DNA from 3 places in the Bacillus sp. N6 genome. Region 3 is predicted to be linked to each of the others. Evidence: riboswitches for the same ligand, from Rfam matches in the RefSeq annotation. Region 3 holds a riboswitch; each other region holds the start of a gene.
The links. A riboswitch is a leader RNA that binds a small molecule or an ion and turns the genes downstream of it on or off. The one in region 3 is predicted to bind cyclic di-GMP.
Positions count from the first base shown of each region.

Region 1 (4,294 bases), 1.1 Mb from region 3:
CTCTTTCATGCTTTCTTCAACATTACTACTGCTGTTGGCATAAGTGTTTGCAATATGTGATAATTCATTTACGACTTGAACGATATTCTGGCTATTTTGTAAAATGTCACTCGAATTACCCGAAACAGCTTTTACTTGATCTGTAACAGATTGCGCTGATTTGGAGATTTTTTCAAAGAAATTTCCACTACTTTGAACAAGTGAAATTCCAGTTTCTACTTCTTTTGAACCTTTTTGCATTGAAACTACAGCATCTTCTGTCTCAGCTTGTGTTTCACCAATTAATTTCGCTATATCTTTAGCAGACGCTTCCGTTTGTTCTGCTAATTTTCGTACTTCATCAGCAACAACTGCAAACCCTCTCCCCGCTGCTCCAGCACGTGAAGCCTCAATAGAAGCATTTAAAGCTAATAAATTTGTTTGATTTGAAATACCTGTAATTACAGTTACGATATCACTAATTTCTTTTGACCTTGTTTCTAACGAATAAATGATGGAAGATAAATCTTGTACTGCATTTTGAATTAAACTCATTTGATTAATAATTTGTCCAATCACTTCATTACCTTCAATTGAATGTTGCTCCATACCTTCAGAAGCAACCGCAACTTGTTTCGCAGCCCCAGTTATCTCTTCTACCTTATCTTCCATTCCATGTACAATTCCTAAACATTGTTGTACTGAAGTTTTTTGAGACTGTGCCCCTACTCTTAAACCTTCAATAGAACTTGCAATCTCTTGAACTGCCATGCTGTTTTCCTCTGTACTCGCCGACAATTCTTGTGAAGAAGAAGAAACTTGCTCAGCAGTTTGCCTTACTTTATCTATAATCCCTTTAAATTTTTCAATCGTGTTATTGAAATAAACATTAATAATTCCAATATCATCTGGTCTTTCTTTTAATTTAATACTTAAGTCACCTTCACCAATTTTACGTAACCCTTCTCGTAAATCTTTTAATGGAGCTAACGAGTGACGCACGATAAAGAATTGAGTAATAGTCGCAATTGCTAATGAAATAATGATAAAGAGTAAGCCCTGTATCATAAACTTCTCTTTTGTAATAGGAACAATGGAAGCATCTAAGTCAGCCGCAATAATTGCAACAATATTATTTTCTCCATCTGTAATTGGTTCTAATATTGTCACCCACGAACCTATTTCATCTTCATATACTTCTGTCATTTGGGCCTTTTTCGTATCAATGACTTTATCGTATGCCTTCATCCAATGAGCGGGTTGTTCATAATAATCTCCCGGCTTTATAGGGAACGCTTTTGTTAACTCTGTAGTCAAACCAACGAGTTGTAATTCTCGCTTTTCATTCGGCTTTGCTCCTGTAACATACGTTTGTCCAACACTTTTCAATTCTTTTGACACTTCATCTAATTTCTCTGTTAACTTTTCTTTTTTCACTTTTTCGGCTGTAGGATCTTTCGCCATGTCTCTAACTAATTCTACATCCAATTTTTTCAATACTATTTCTCCTGTTTCAATAGACTGCCTTTCAAATAAAGACATCATACTATTTTGAAACATGTTGAAACTTAGTGCACCCATACTTCCAACAAGTGTCAAAATAACTAATACGGTTAATAAGACGTTCTTTTGAAGGAACGATAACTTATGCCAATATTTTTTCATTAATATCCACCTTCCTTAATTAACATAAACAAAAAAAACAAAATATATGAATATTTTGTTTGAAAATGTTTCTCAATATGTTCGAGAATAAAAAAAAGCCAATGTAAAAGCATTGGCCAAGACCAACCCTATCCGTCCGGTAACTGGCTAGCGTAGCCTTTCGACCTTAGCTCCTGTAGTTTTGCGTCCTCATGTTTCCATCAGTTTGCCTTTCTCGCTGAACGAGTTGAACGATATGGGAGTTCTATGAGAATTAATTTATTCTCTTTCAAAGATTACAACATATAAATCAAAATGTCTACTTATTTAGAGATATAAATACAAATTTTTAATGCATTGCTTTTTCAAAATAATTTCAAAAAGTACGTGAATGTTACTTTTTTTGTGTTATATAATAAAAAATGTATAAACAACAAGGATTTCTTCGGGTATTTATTTAATTTTCATTCAAATTAAACTATTCGAATATATCTTAACTAATGAATTTCGGAGGTAGTTTATCATGTTTTGGCTACAATTTCTTACCTTGTTACTCTGTATTTTTATTGGTGCACGCCTAGGCGGAGTTGGTTTAGGAGTAATGGGTGGAGTTGGTATGGCAATACTCGTTTTTGTCTTCCACTTACAACCAACCGCGCCTCCTATCGATGTAATGCTTATGATTTTGGCAGTAATTACAGCTGCTGGTGCTTTGCAAGCTGCTGGAGGAATGGACTATCTTGTTCATCTAGCTGAAAAGGCATTACGAAAAAATCCAAAGCGTATTACTTTTTTTGCTCCAATTGTTACTTATTTATTCACACTATGTGCAGGCACTGGTCACGTTGCCTATTCTGTACTTCCTGTTATTGCAGAAGTCTCTCGTGAATCAGGGATTAGACCGGAACGCCCAATGTCGATTGCCGTAATCGCTTCTCAACAAGCAATTACAGCTAGTCCAATTTCAGCTGCCACAGTTGCTCTTTTAGCAATGTTAGCTGACTATAAAATCACTTTATTAGATATTTTAAAAGTGAGTATTCCCTCCACTTTCATTGCTTGTATGTTAGCAGCATTCGTTGCTAGTAAGATGGGAAAAGAATTAAGTGAGGACCCTGAATACTTAAAACGATTAAAAGAAGGAATGATTCCTAAGCTTGAAGAGAAAAAAGAATTTGTAGGTGTAAAGGGCGCAAAATTATCAGTTATCCTTTTCCTTGTAGGAACCTTCCTTGTTGTACTTCTTGGTTCATTTGAAGCACTTCGTCCAGGATGGATAGTTGATGGGAAGTTAGCTCGCCTTTCCATGCCGAACACAATTGAGATGGTCATGTTAACTATCGCGGCTCTTATTATTATTTTCTGTAAACCAAATGTAGAAAGCATTGTGTCTGGTAACGTCTTTAAAGCAGGGGCAACAGCAGTTGTTGCTATTTTCGGTATCGCTTGGATGGGAGATACTTTCTTTAACGGAAACTTAAATATGATTCAAGGATCCATTCAGCATTTAGTAACAAGTGCACCTTGGCTATTTGCCATCGCGCTATTCATTCTATCTATTTTACTGTACAGCCAAGCAGCAACAGTACGTGCCTTAATGCCACTTGGACTATCCCTTGGTATTCCACCAGCACTACTGATTGCAATGTTCCCTGCAGTAAACGGATATTTCTTCATTCCAAACTATGGAACAATCGTTGCTGCCATTAACTTTGACCGTACTGGTACAACAGGTATCGGTAAATACGTATTAAATCATAGCTTTATGATTCCAGGTTTAATCGCAACATTTACTTCTATCGGCATTGGAATGCTTTTAATTTCTATTATGTTTTAAAGAAAAAGCACAAACCCTTATTTAAAAAGGTTTGTGCTTTTTTAATCAAACGTTTGTTTAAAATTTGGGGCAGTCCATTTCTCCATGTAGCACTTAAAATACTACACGTCCTTCCCTACAAACTTCTCTTTACTTCTTCAGCTAATTTTCTCGTACTTTCATACGCAGATTCAGCTAAACTAATTGCTGAAATAACTGAAACACCGTCCGCACCCGCTTCTATAACTGCTGCTGTATTTTCAATTGTAATCCCACCAATACCAACGATTGGCACTGTAATTCCTTGTTCTCTAAAATAAGCTAATCCTTTCGTTCCTTGAACCGCTTTCGTATCTTTTTTCGTACTCGTTGTGAAAATAGGTCCAACGCCTAAATAATCTGCTCCATTTTCGATTGCAAAGCGTGCTTCTTCAATTGTATGAGCAGATACGCCGATAATTTTATCTCCCATTTTTTCACGAACAGATGTAATTCCTTCATCATCTTGTCCTACATGAACACCATCTGCATCTAATTCAATGGCTAATTCTACATCATCATTTACAATGAAAGGAACACTATATTCCTTACAAAGCGTCTGCAATTCTTTTGCAAAGCGCACTCTATCTTCTCCGATTAAAGAACCTTCCCCCTTCTCGCGAAACTGAAAAAGTGTCACTCCACCATCTAACGCTTCTTTCAATACAGCTAAAGGATCCCTCGTGCAGTTATTACTTCCCATAATAAAATACACTTGTAATAACTTAGACATCTTCTTTGTTTCAATGCGCATCATGTGTTTCATCCCCCTTACTCTAACTCCTCAATCTTTCCATACTTCTCAATATCACCAGC
Region 1 covers NZ_CM127843.1:417,080-421,373, reverse strand. Annotated here, with positions in the region: gene ACUXVC_RS02180 (methyl-accepting chemotaxis protein) at 1-1,644, opposite strand, end outside; cyclic di-GMP riboswitch class I at 1,780-1,864, opposite strand; gene ACUXVC_RS02175 (anaerobic C4-dicarboxylate transporter family protein) at 2,147-3,460, shown strand; gene thiE (thiamine phosphate synthase) at 3,576-4,235, opposite strand; gene thiM (hydroxyethylthiazole kinase) at 4,250-4,294, opposite strand, start outside.
Region 1: linked by a shared signal. The riboswitch ahead of ACUXVC_RS02180 (methyl-accepting chemotaxis protein) and the one ahead of ACUXVC_RS24005 (WxL domain-containing protein) in region 3 are both predicted to bind cyclic di-GMP.

Region 2 (4,294 bases), 1.7 Mb from region 3:
CTTCAATTTGACCCTTTTGCATAGTATTTTTAATTTCAATTGTTTTTGTTTCTCCAGCTTGAAGTGTAATCTCTACTGGGCTTGTTAATTTTTGATATCCTTCTGGCGCTACTGTTTCATAAACTTTATACGTCCCAGGAGCTAAAGTTTGAGGTACTGAAAAACCTTTTTCGTCCGTTTTCAGTTTTGCAACAACTTCATTTGCACTATTTCGAACTTCAAATTCGGCACCTTTTAACCCTTTGTTCGGATTCTCAGAATCTATTTTATGAAGCGATACTGTACCATCTTTTGGAGCTTCAGGCGGCGTAATAGTTACTTCTTTTGATGTTAATATTTTATCATCAAAATGTAATTCCGCTTTATTAGGAATCTTCTTATCTACGTAAGAAGATAAGTCTGCATTATTTTTAATTTTCGCCTTGATACTAAGATTAATTATCTGGTCTTCATATGACTTATAGTCAAAATTCTCACCAAACGTAAATGTTACTTCACTTCTTTGCTTATCTATCTTTAACGTCCCTTTAGAAGTAATATCTTGGCCATTTTGATCATACACTTTTGCCTCTAATACTTCTAAAACATCTTCTAAATCATCACTAATTACCATTGATGTGTATTTAGGAGGATCGTTCGGTATATGTGTACCAACTTGGTATTGAATCACTTGATCCATTTGTGTTAGCTGCTCATTCTCTACAAGCTTGCCATTCTCATCAACTATATTTTTTTCAATACTAGGTGGATTATCGTCACCTGAACCGGTTCCCCCTCCACCACTTACGAATACTTGTCCTACTTTTTCTTCAGTTTTAATATTTTTACCTTCTAATTTCACAGTATTTTTATGAGGCTTTGCAGCAGGATTAGTAATCTTTGTTTTATATCTTAAAATATAACCTTTTGAACTGTCTGGAAACTCAATTGTAAATCCAGCCTTTGTTGCATTAATTTTAATGTTAGATAAATCTGCTGGCTTAATATTTGTTGGTGCATAACCATCTTCAAATACAGCCTCTTCTAATACTACGCTGTCTGTAATTAACTCATGCCCAGGTCCTAATGTATCTGTTAATTTAAGATCTTGCATTTCTGTTCCAGTTGCATTTACGTATACAAGCCAATCAGCAATCGAAGGATCTTCTTGATTATAAGAACCCCATTTCAATAGATTATCTGTATTGGGCTGTGGCTTCGGTCTCTCTGTCGTATTACTTACATTTACTTCTTTATTGACGATTTGACCATCAACGTTAAATTCTAATGGAATTTCTTTAACACCATCATATGCTTCTAGACCAAAGTAGAATTCTACGAATAAAGAACCTTTAATGTTATTCTTTCCTTCTACGTAATCACCCATAGTACACGTTAATAGACCCTTTTTCATCTCACATGTACCAACTGTTTTTCCTTCAGCATCTTTTAAAGGAAAACTCATATTCATAAGGTCTTTTCGAAACTCTTTTGGCATATCAATTGTGAATTGATCTCCACTTTTTATTTTTTCTTTAGCTGACCACTTCACTTCTACTTTCATACCATCTGAGGCTTGATACGGTTCAGATGTCGTGCCATCAGTACGGGAAATATTAATTTCATCCACTGGACTTTTCATCACAGCAGCTTGAATAACTGGAGCCCACACATTCAGCACTGAAAATAATACTAGAAAAACTAATGAAACCATTGAAATATGCCTTTTAGTACTTTTCATTTGCATAGTTCCCTCCTATTTTTTATATTTATATAACAAAAAAAGACCGTCCGGTTGCATCAAAAATGTGCAACCAGACGATCTTAGTAACCAATATGTATTACCGTAGACTCTAAGCTTTGCGGCCTATCCTTTCGAATAGTGTGCTAAAAATATCCTTTATTCTTTTTTTGTTTCATTTTCCTCTTAAACCAAATATTACTATACCGTCTGGACGGTTATAATTCAATACTCTATAAAATTGTTCTATTTTTCTAATAAAAAAAACAATTCACCACTACATTAAATAAGTAATGGTGAATTGTTTTCACATTATATAGTTAGTATATTCTATTTATACGAATTACTAATAAGAGCTTGAATCACTTTTTCTCTTAACTCGGGGCTTAGTCTGCCAACCCCTAAATATTCCGAATACCATAATCCATCTGCTGCTAATCTAATAATTGTTGCACAAACTGAATCTATCTCATCGTTTTCTATATTCTTTTGCAGTTGCTGAAATGATTGTTGTAATGGCTCAAGTAATTCAGGTTTTAACATGAATGCTGCCATCATACTACTAGACAACTCTTCTGTTCTTCTCTCATTACTTAATCTTTCCTCTACAAAAGAGCGAACCCATCTCCCTTTCCTCTCTGAGTCTTCCGCTACTCTATTGTAAATAGCGCCCTCATAATCCTCTATCCCTCTGACTATCATACCTTCTATTAAAGCTTCTTTATTTGCAAAGTGATACAATAATCCACCTTTACTTACACCCGCCTCTTTTGCCACTGCTTCTAAGGTTAATTTAGCAACCCCTTTACATTGCACAATTTGAGAAGCGGCCGCCAAAATCTTTTGCCGCGTTATGCTGATACTCATTCCTTTTTAAAACCCCATTTCTACTAAATTTATATAAATACGAATCTTATTTTTAATATTGTTGATTACTACTAAGTATTTTCTTTATACAACAAAAGCTTCATTACCTTTGAATTTTTAGTTACTTATTCTATTAAAAATTTCCATATCATTCAATATGATAACATTAAATATACAAAGTTGACTATACATCTATACTTTTATATTCATTGAAAATATATCCATAAACACGAAATGTATAAAAATTGATTATCCTTATACATCTAATCTATAATTTAAAGAGGTTTATATTTTCATAAAAATAAAGTGAAATTTTATAAGGATGATTCCATTGAAAAAATTTTCTATTAGTTATTTAATATGCTTACTGTTTTTTTCTATCATTGTGAATGTTTTACAGTATACAAGCGTTCCAAATTATGCGGATTCATGGGGGCCGATTTGGGTATCTATTATTATGCTTTCAATTCTTGGAAGTATTCCTGTTCTTATCGGTTGTTTAATAGGCGAATTTTGTTATAGAAAAATAAAAGGAAGTCACGAATTAAAAATCGGTATTCCTTTATTTATAGTGTTAGGTATTTCCTACAATCATTTCTTCTTTATGTTGTTTAACGACCGATATTTTCTATCCTTTAATTTAGAAGCCTTTTTGGAAACAGGCCTACCTATTACGTTATCATCTTTATTATTTTACCTTATAAGACGCCGTTAATTCTTTCATCATTACATAAAAAAATGTTATTACTCTTGTTACATCGAGTAATAACATTTTTATTTAAATCTATTTAACTAATTTGCTTCCAACTAGTATCCTTCATATCTTCGCTAGTCGGCTTTCTAACTGATTTCACAAAACATTCCTCGCAAGCACCAAATGCAATGAAGTTTTTCTGTGCTTATCTTAACGAGACTTCATTTGCCCCGCCTTCAAAGTCAGGATCGTTAAACTGTACCTCATCATCTTCCCAGTAACATATATTACAAATTTCATATGTACCTGGTGGTTCTTCTTCTATTGTTCTATACCCGCAGCACGGACATGTATATTTCATTCTGTTACTCCATTATTCATTTCTTTTTTCTCCCATATATTCCGGCCCATAAAGAATGTAACAGCGCAAATCATAGTTATTACCATGAAAGTAGTATTAGAATCCTCATATGTAGTTGGAATTCCAATCGTTACAGAAACAATACTAAAAGCTAAAAGTAAATATAATAATAAAGATAGAATATAGCTTAGTTTAAATCGTAAAATGATACCTCTAAACAATAGCTCACCAAGTAGACAGCCACCTAAAATGATAGGTACTCCGAAATATAATGTAAGGACTCCCATTTGCGCAGTAGATTGAATTATCTTACCGATTATGTTCGGCGAAACCAGCTCACTATTGTTTCCCATCCTATCATATAAATCAAGTGCCGTTACTGAAATAAAGAAACTTAATATAGAAAACGAATACGGTATTAAAAATTTGCTCACTCTCATTCACCTCACTTTTTTTGTTTCACATATATTATTCATTACTTTCACCCAAAAAAAAATAGCCCTCTATGCTAAAACATAGAGGGCATAATTTTTATATAAAAACCTATACCTTATCCTGAAATCCCCCCTAAACAGAACATCTAAACTATCTGTGCCCTATATTCTTTAGGGGATAAGTGGTTATTAGAAAGTAGTGCCTTCTTTTTTATAAT
Region 2 covers NZ_CM127843.1:1,028,349-1,032,642, reverse strand. Annotated here, with positions in the region: gene ACUXVC_RS05355 (SpaA isopeptide-forming pilin-related protein) at 1-1,726, opposite strand, end outside; cyclic di-GMP riboswitch class I at 1,786-1,878, opposite strand; gene ACUXVC_RS05350 (TetR/AcrR family transcriptional regulator) at 2,051-2,587, opposite strand; gene ACUXVC_RS05345 (hypothetical protein) at 2,919-3,302, shown strand; partial or broken gene ACUXVC_RS05340 (CPCC family cysteine-rich protein) at 3,376-3,642, opposite strand; gene ACUXVC_RS05335 (hypothetical protein) at 3,639-4,082, opposite strand; gene ACUXVC_RS05330 (DUF975 family protein) at 4,266-4,294, opposite strand, start outside.
Region 2: linked by a shared signal. The riboswitch ahead of ACUXVC_RS05355 (SpaA isopeptide-forming pilin-related protein) and the one ahead of ACUXVC_RS24005 (WxL domain-containing protein) in region 3 are both predicted to bind cyclic di-GMP.

Region 3 (4,294 bases):
TTTATCCATAACATTATGATTTATTATGGTAGCGATGCAGAATTTGACGGTGGAAATATAGTAGAAGGATTTTTTATTTTGTTTGCACCAATCTTTGTGAATAAAAGATATTTCTGGTTAATTCCAGCGATACTTGTCGGAAAGTATGCTCTTACAGGAATCATTATTCAATCTTCTCTCGTTTTAATCCCAATGGCATTATATAGCGTATTTACTATCATATGTTGGATTATATTTTTGAGGGTTCAGTCTTATGTTCGGACGCTTGAGATGATGGACAAAGAAATAAAACAGACAGAAAAACTAGCAGCTGTTGGAAAGATGGCAACGGTTATTGGTTATAAGATTAGAAGACCTTTAGCAAACTTAAAAAAACTTGTGAATAAACAAGCAGACAAGCATCCAGAGGATAAAATTTATAGTGATATTATGAAACAAGAAGTAGATCGGATTCATATAATTGCTACAGAACTTAGTGGATTTGAGAAATCTAAATCACTAGAATCAGAAACTCATAACATACAAGAAATTATCTCTTATGTTATTCGAGTTATGGAAAAGCCTGCTTTAAAACAAGGAGTCTACATACAAGGTATTTACAGTAAAGACTTACCATCGATTACATGTGATGAAAAACGATTAAAACAGGTCTTTTTTAATTTAATTAAAAATGCAATTGAAGCAATGTCAGTTGGCGGAACAATTACGATTAAAGTTACTGTAAAAGATGGAATCATCATTCAAGTGAAAGATGAGGGATGCGGCATTCCGAAAGATAAAATTCCAAAGTTAAATGAAGCCTTTTATACAACGAAAGAAACAGGAACTGGTCTAGGTTTAGTAGTTACAGAAAAAATTATTAAAGACCACAACGGTAAAATGAGTTTTGAAAGTGAAGTTGGGGTTGGAACGACGGTTGAGGTTATGTTACCACTGCATTAAATAGAAAAAACATCACTTCCAAATAAGTGATGTTTTTTCTATTTTATCTTGCTATTTGTGGATAGTAAAAATCTCATTTTATCGATAAAGAATGTATGATGTATTTCTAAGATCAAAATGTTTTTTTAGTTTTTATTATGGATTTTCAAGTAAAAAATTTAGACTATAAAAATTAATTGTTTTTTTCTAAAAAAACTATTTTCTTTTTTGGGTTTTAATGGTATATTCAAAACACGATAAATAAATACCTATTTTTGGCACACTATTCGAAAGGATAGGTCGCAAAGCTAAGAGTCTAAAGTAATGAAAATTACTATGATAGTCTGGTTGCAGTTTGGATTTTCACACATAGTTGTATGTATGAAAATCGAAGAGGCAACCGGATTTTTTATTGTCTCAAAAAGAAAAAATAAATGGGCACACTATTCGAAAGGATAGGTCGCAAAGCTAAGAGTCTAAGGTAATGAAAATTACTATGATAGTCTGGTTGCAGTTTGGATTTTTACACATAGTTGTATGTATGAAAATCGAAGAGGCAACCAGATTTTTTATTGTCTCAAAAAGAAAAAATAAATGGGCACACTGTTCGAAAGGATAGGTCGCAAAGCTAAGAGTCTAAGGTAATGAAAATTACTATGATAGTCTGGTTGCAGTTTGGATTTTCACACATGTTGTGATGTATGAAAATCGAAAAGGCAACCAGGCTTTTTATTTTCTAGGAATACACATTATGATTGTAAATTTAGCTGAACAATAAATTTAATGTTAGAAATATTCAGTTCATAAGAAATGAGGGAGGGAAGTACATTGCAAAATCAAATAGGTAAATTTGGGCGTATACTTCTCGCTGGAGGAATATTATTTACGCAAGTTGGTGTGCTAGATTACTCTGCAACGAAAGTTTATGCGGTTACAAACGACGAGCAAGGACGTTTTATCGTTCATATGGATAAACAAGAAATAAAAGTTGATGAAAATGTAGTATTAAAGATTACAAATACAAATAAACAAGATGCTAATATCGAGCTGAAATTATCTAATGAACAGCTGTTCAATGAAGCAGAAACGAAAAAAATGAACGAAAACAATAAAGCGATTCAAAACATTTCAGTAACAGAAGATCACATTGTAAAAATTGAAAAGAATGAACAAAGTAATTTTATCGGTGACGTATATGTAGTCATTCAAATGAAAAAAGCTGGAGAGTACAAATTTGAACCGATAGTGAAGTTTGAAGGGAATGAAAAGAAAATTGAATCTCCTTCTCTACATGTTGTAGAGAAAAAAGAGGTTTTAAATGTAGCCATTTCTGATGAAAATCCAAAGGCTTCAGAGGAAGTTATGAAAAAAGAAATAAGTGAAAAAGTGAAAGTATCGGAAGAAAATAAAAAACAAGAAATAAATTCTACTAATGCTGAAGTTCCAAAAGAAACGAAGACTTTAGCGAAAGAAAAGGTTAATGAAGAACTCGTACCAAAGGAAAATGAATTAAAAGAGAGCAATAGGATAAACGAAAATAATCAGGAATTACCTGCTATTCAAGCTGAGAAGGTATTAAAGAGCCAATCTCTACTAGCTGCTAGTCCTGTTACAAGTATTCTTAAATATCCAAATGTAAAGGTAATAAATAATAGAACAGGTGAAGGGCCTTCTATCTCGGGTAAATATGCTTTTAGATTTGTTTGGAGCCCACAAGTAACATATGAGGTAAAGGGTAGTAGCAATGACAGAACTGGTCAAAGTCAATATACATTTAGAAATTCAAATAGAGAACAGTACGTATTAGTAAAAAAAGCTGGTGAATATCAAGGGAAATGGATTGATGTCCGTATTAATATTCACTCTATGACAGCTTCATCTGTAGATGTTAAAACACCAATAACTAAAGGTGATGCAAAAAACTTTTTACAATTATATGGGAACGGAAGGTCAGGACAAACTTATAATGCTTCCTTTGAATTTTATGAACACGGAACAAGTAAAAAAGTACCATTAACGGCAATGTGGAATTTCAAAAGGATAAATAGTTATAAAAATGTAACGTTACGTAATGATGGTAGTCATTTAACGAATTTATACGTGTATGATACGAGTTCAATTAGGTATCAAGACAAAGGGAATAATAAAATCGAGTTTTCTGGCACAGCAGGTCCAGTAGCTACTCCAGAAGCAGATATGACAATTACATTTGATAATTTAACAGAATTACCGCTAGAAGTTAGATTAAATGCTTCAGGTGTTAATGTATCATACGACCAATTAGCGATTGCACAAATTGAAATTCCAGCTCCAAGTGTAATAGGAGATATTGTGGAAGATAATTCCCGTCAACTTTCTTATAAGGTATATCAAAATATGCCTGCTCAATCGAAAGAGATTCACTATGCGAAATCTTTTGTATTAGAAAGTGAAGTGAATAAGGATTTTACTGTGAATGATGTTTCCATTCAAGATGTGGAGAGTGGAGATGATGTAAGTAGCTTCTTTGATATTAGCAGGACAAACAATAAAGTCACTGCGGTTGCGAAAGTAAATGCGCTAAAAACAGAAGAATTCAACGGGAAAATTTATGAAATGACAATTACAGGTTCTCCTGTAAAAGGTGCTAATGTAATGAAATATTACAAAGATGGTTATCTTGAAATACCGGTGTCAGCTAAAAATTATTTAGATGGCGATAAGAATGGACAAGATAGTAATCGAGATGGAATCGCAAAAATAAGGTATAAAGGTATTCCAACTGGGAAACCAGTCCCACAAAAAGTAGTGCAAGGAACAGATTTAACAAAAATGGATATTTCTAAATTTGTGACAGATTTATCTGTAGATACAAATTTGGATGTAGATAAACCAATATCATTAGTGAAGTTAATCAATATTCCAGATACCAAAACAATAGGGAATCATACTGTAACGGTTGTAATTGAAACGAAGCAAGGTGTACAAGCGGAGATTCAAGTGCCGGTTACTGTCGTTGATGGGACTTTAAAGTTAGTAGACGTACCAAAAGAAATTACATTTGGAGATTTAACAATTCCATCGAAAACAACGACATACGCACCGAAGACGATTTCAAATCCTTTAAAGGTAACCGATGATCGTGTTAAAAAGCAAAAATGGAGTGTATATGTAAAGGAAATCACACCATTAACTTCAGCACAAAATGACACATTGACAGGAGCATTGATTTACAAACGAAATGGAAAGGATACACCTTTAAGTACTTCTAGTATAGAAGCATTCTCGTATACTTCTAAAAACGACGAGGAGGTTTTACTAAATTGGAAGGAAAACGAAGGAATTCATTTACAAGTAAAACCAGGGCCGAATGTCAAAGCAAATACTAAATATG
Region 3 covers NZ_CM127843.1:4,651,449-4,655,742, reverse strand. Annotated here, with positions in the region: gene ACUXVC_RS24010 (ATP-binding protein) at 1-942, shown strand, start outside; cyclic di-GMP riboswitch class I at 1,189-1,277, shown strand; cyclic di-GMP riboswitch class I at 1,349-1,437, shown strand; cyclic di-GMP riboswitch class I at 1,509-1,597, shown strand; gene ACUXVC_RS24005 (WxL domain-containing protein) at 1,750-4,294, shown strand, end outside.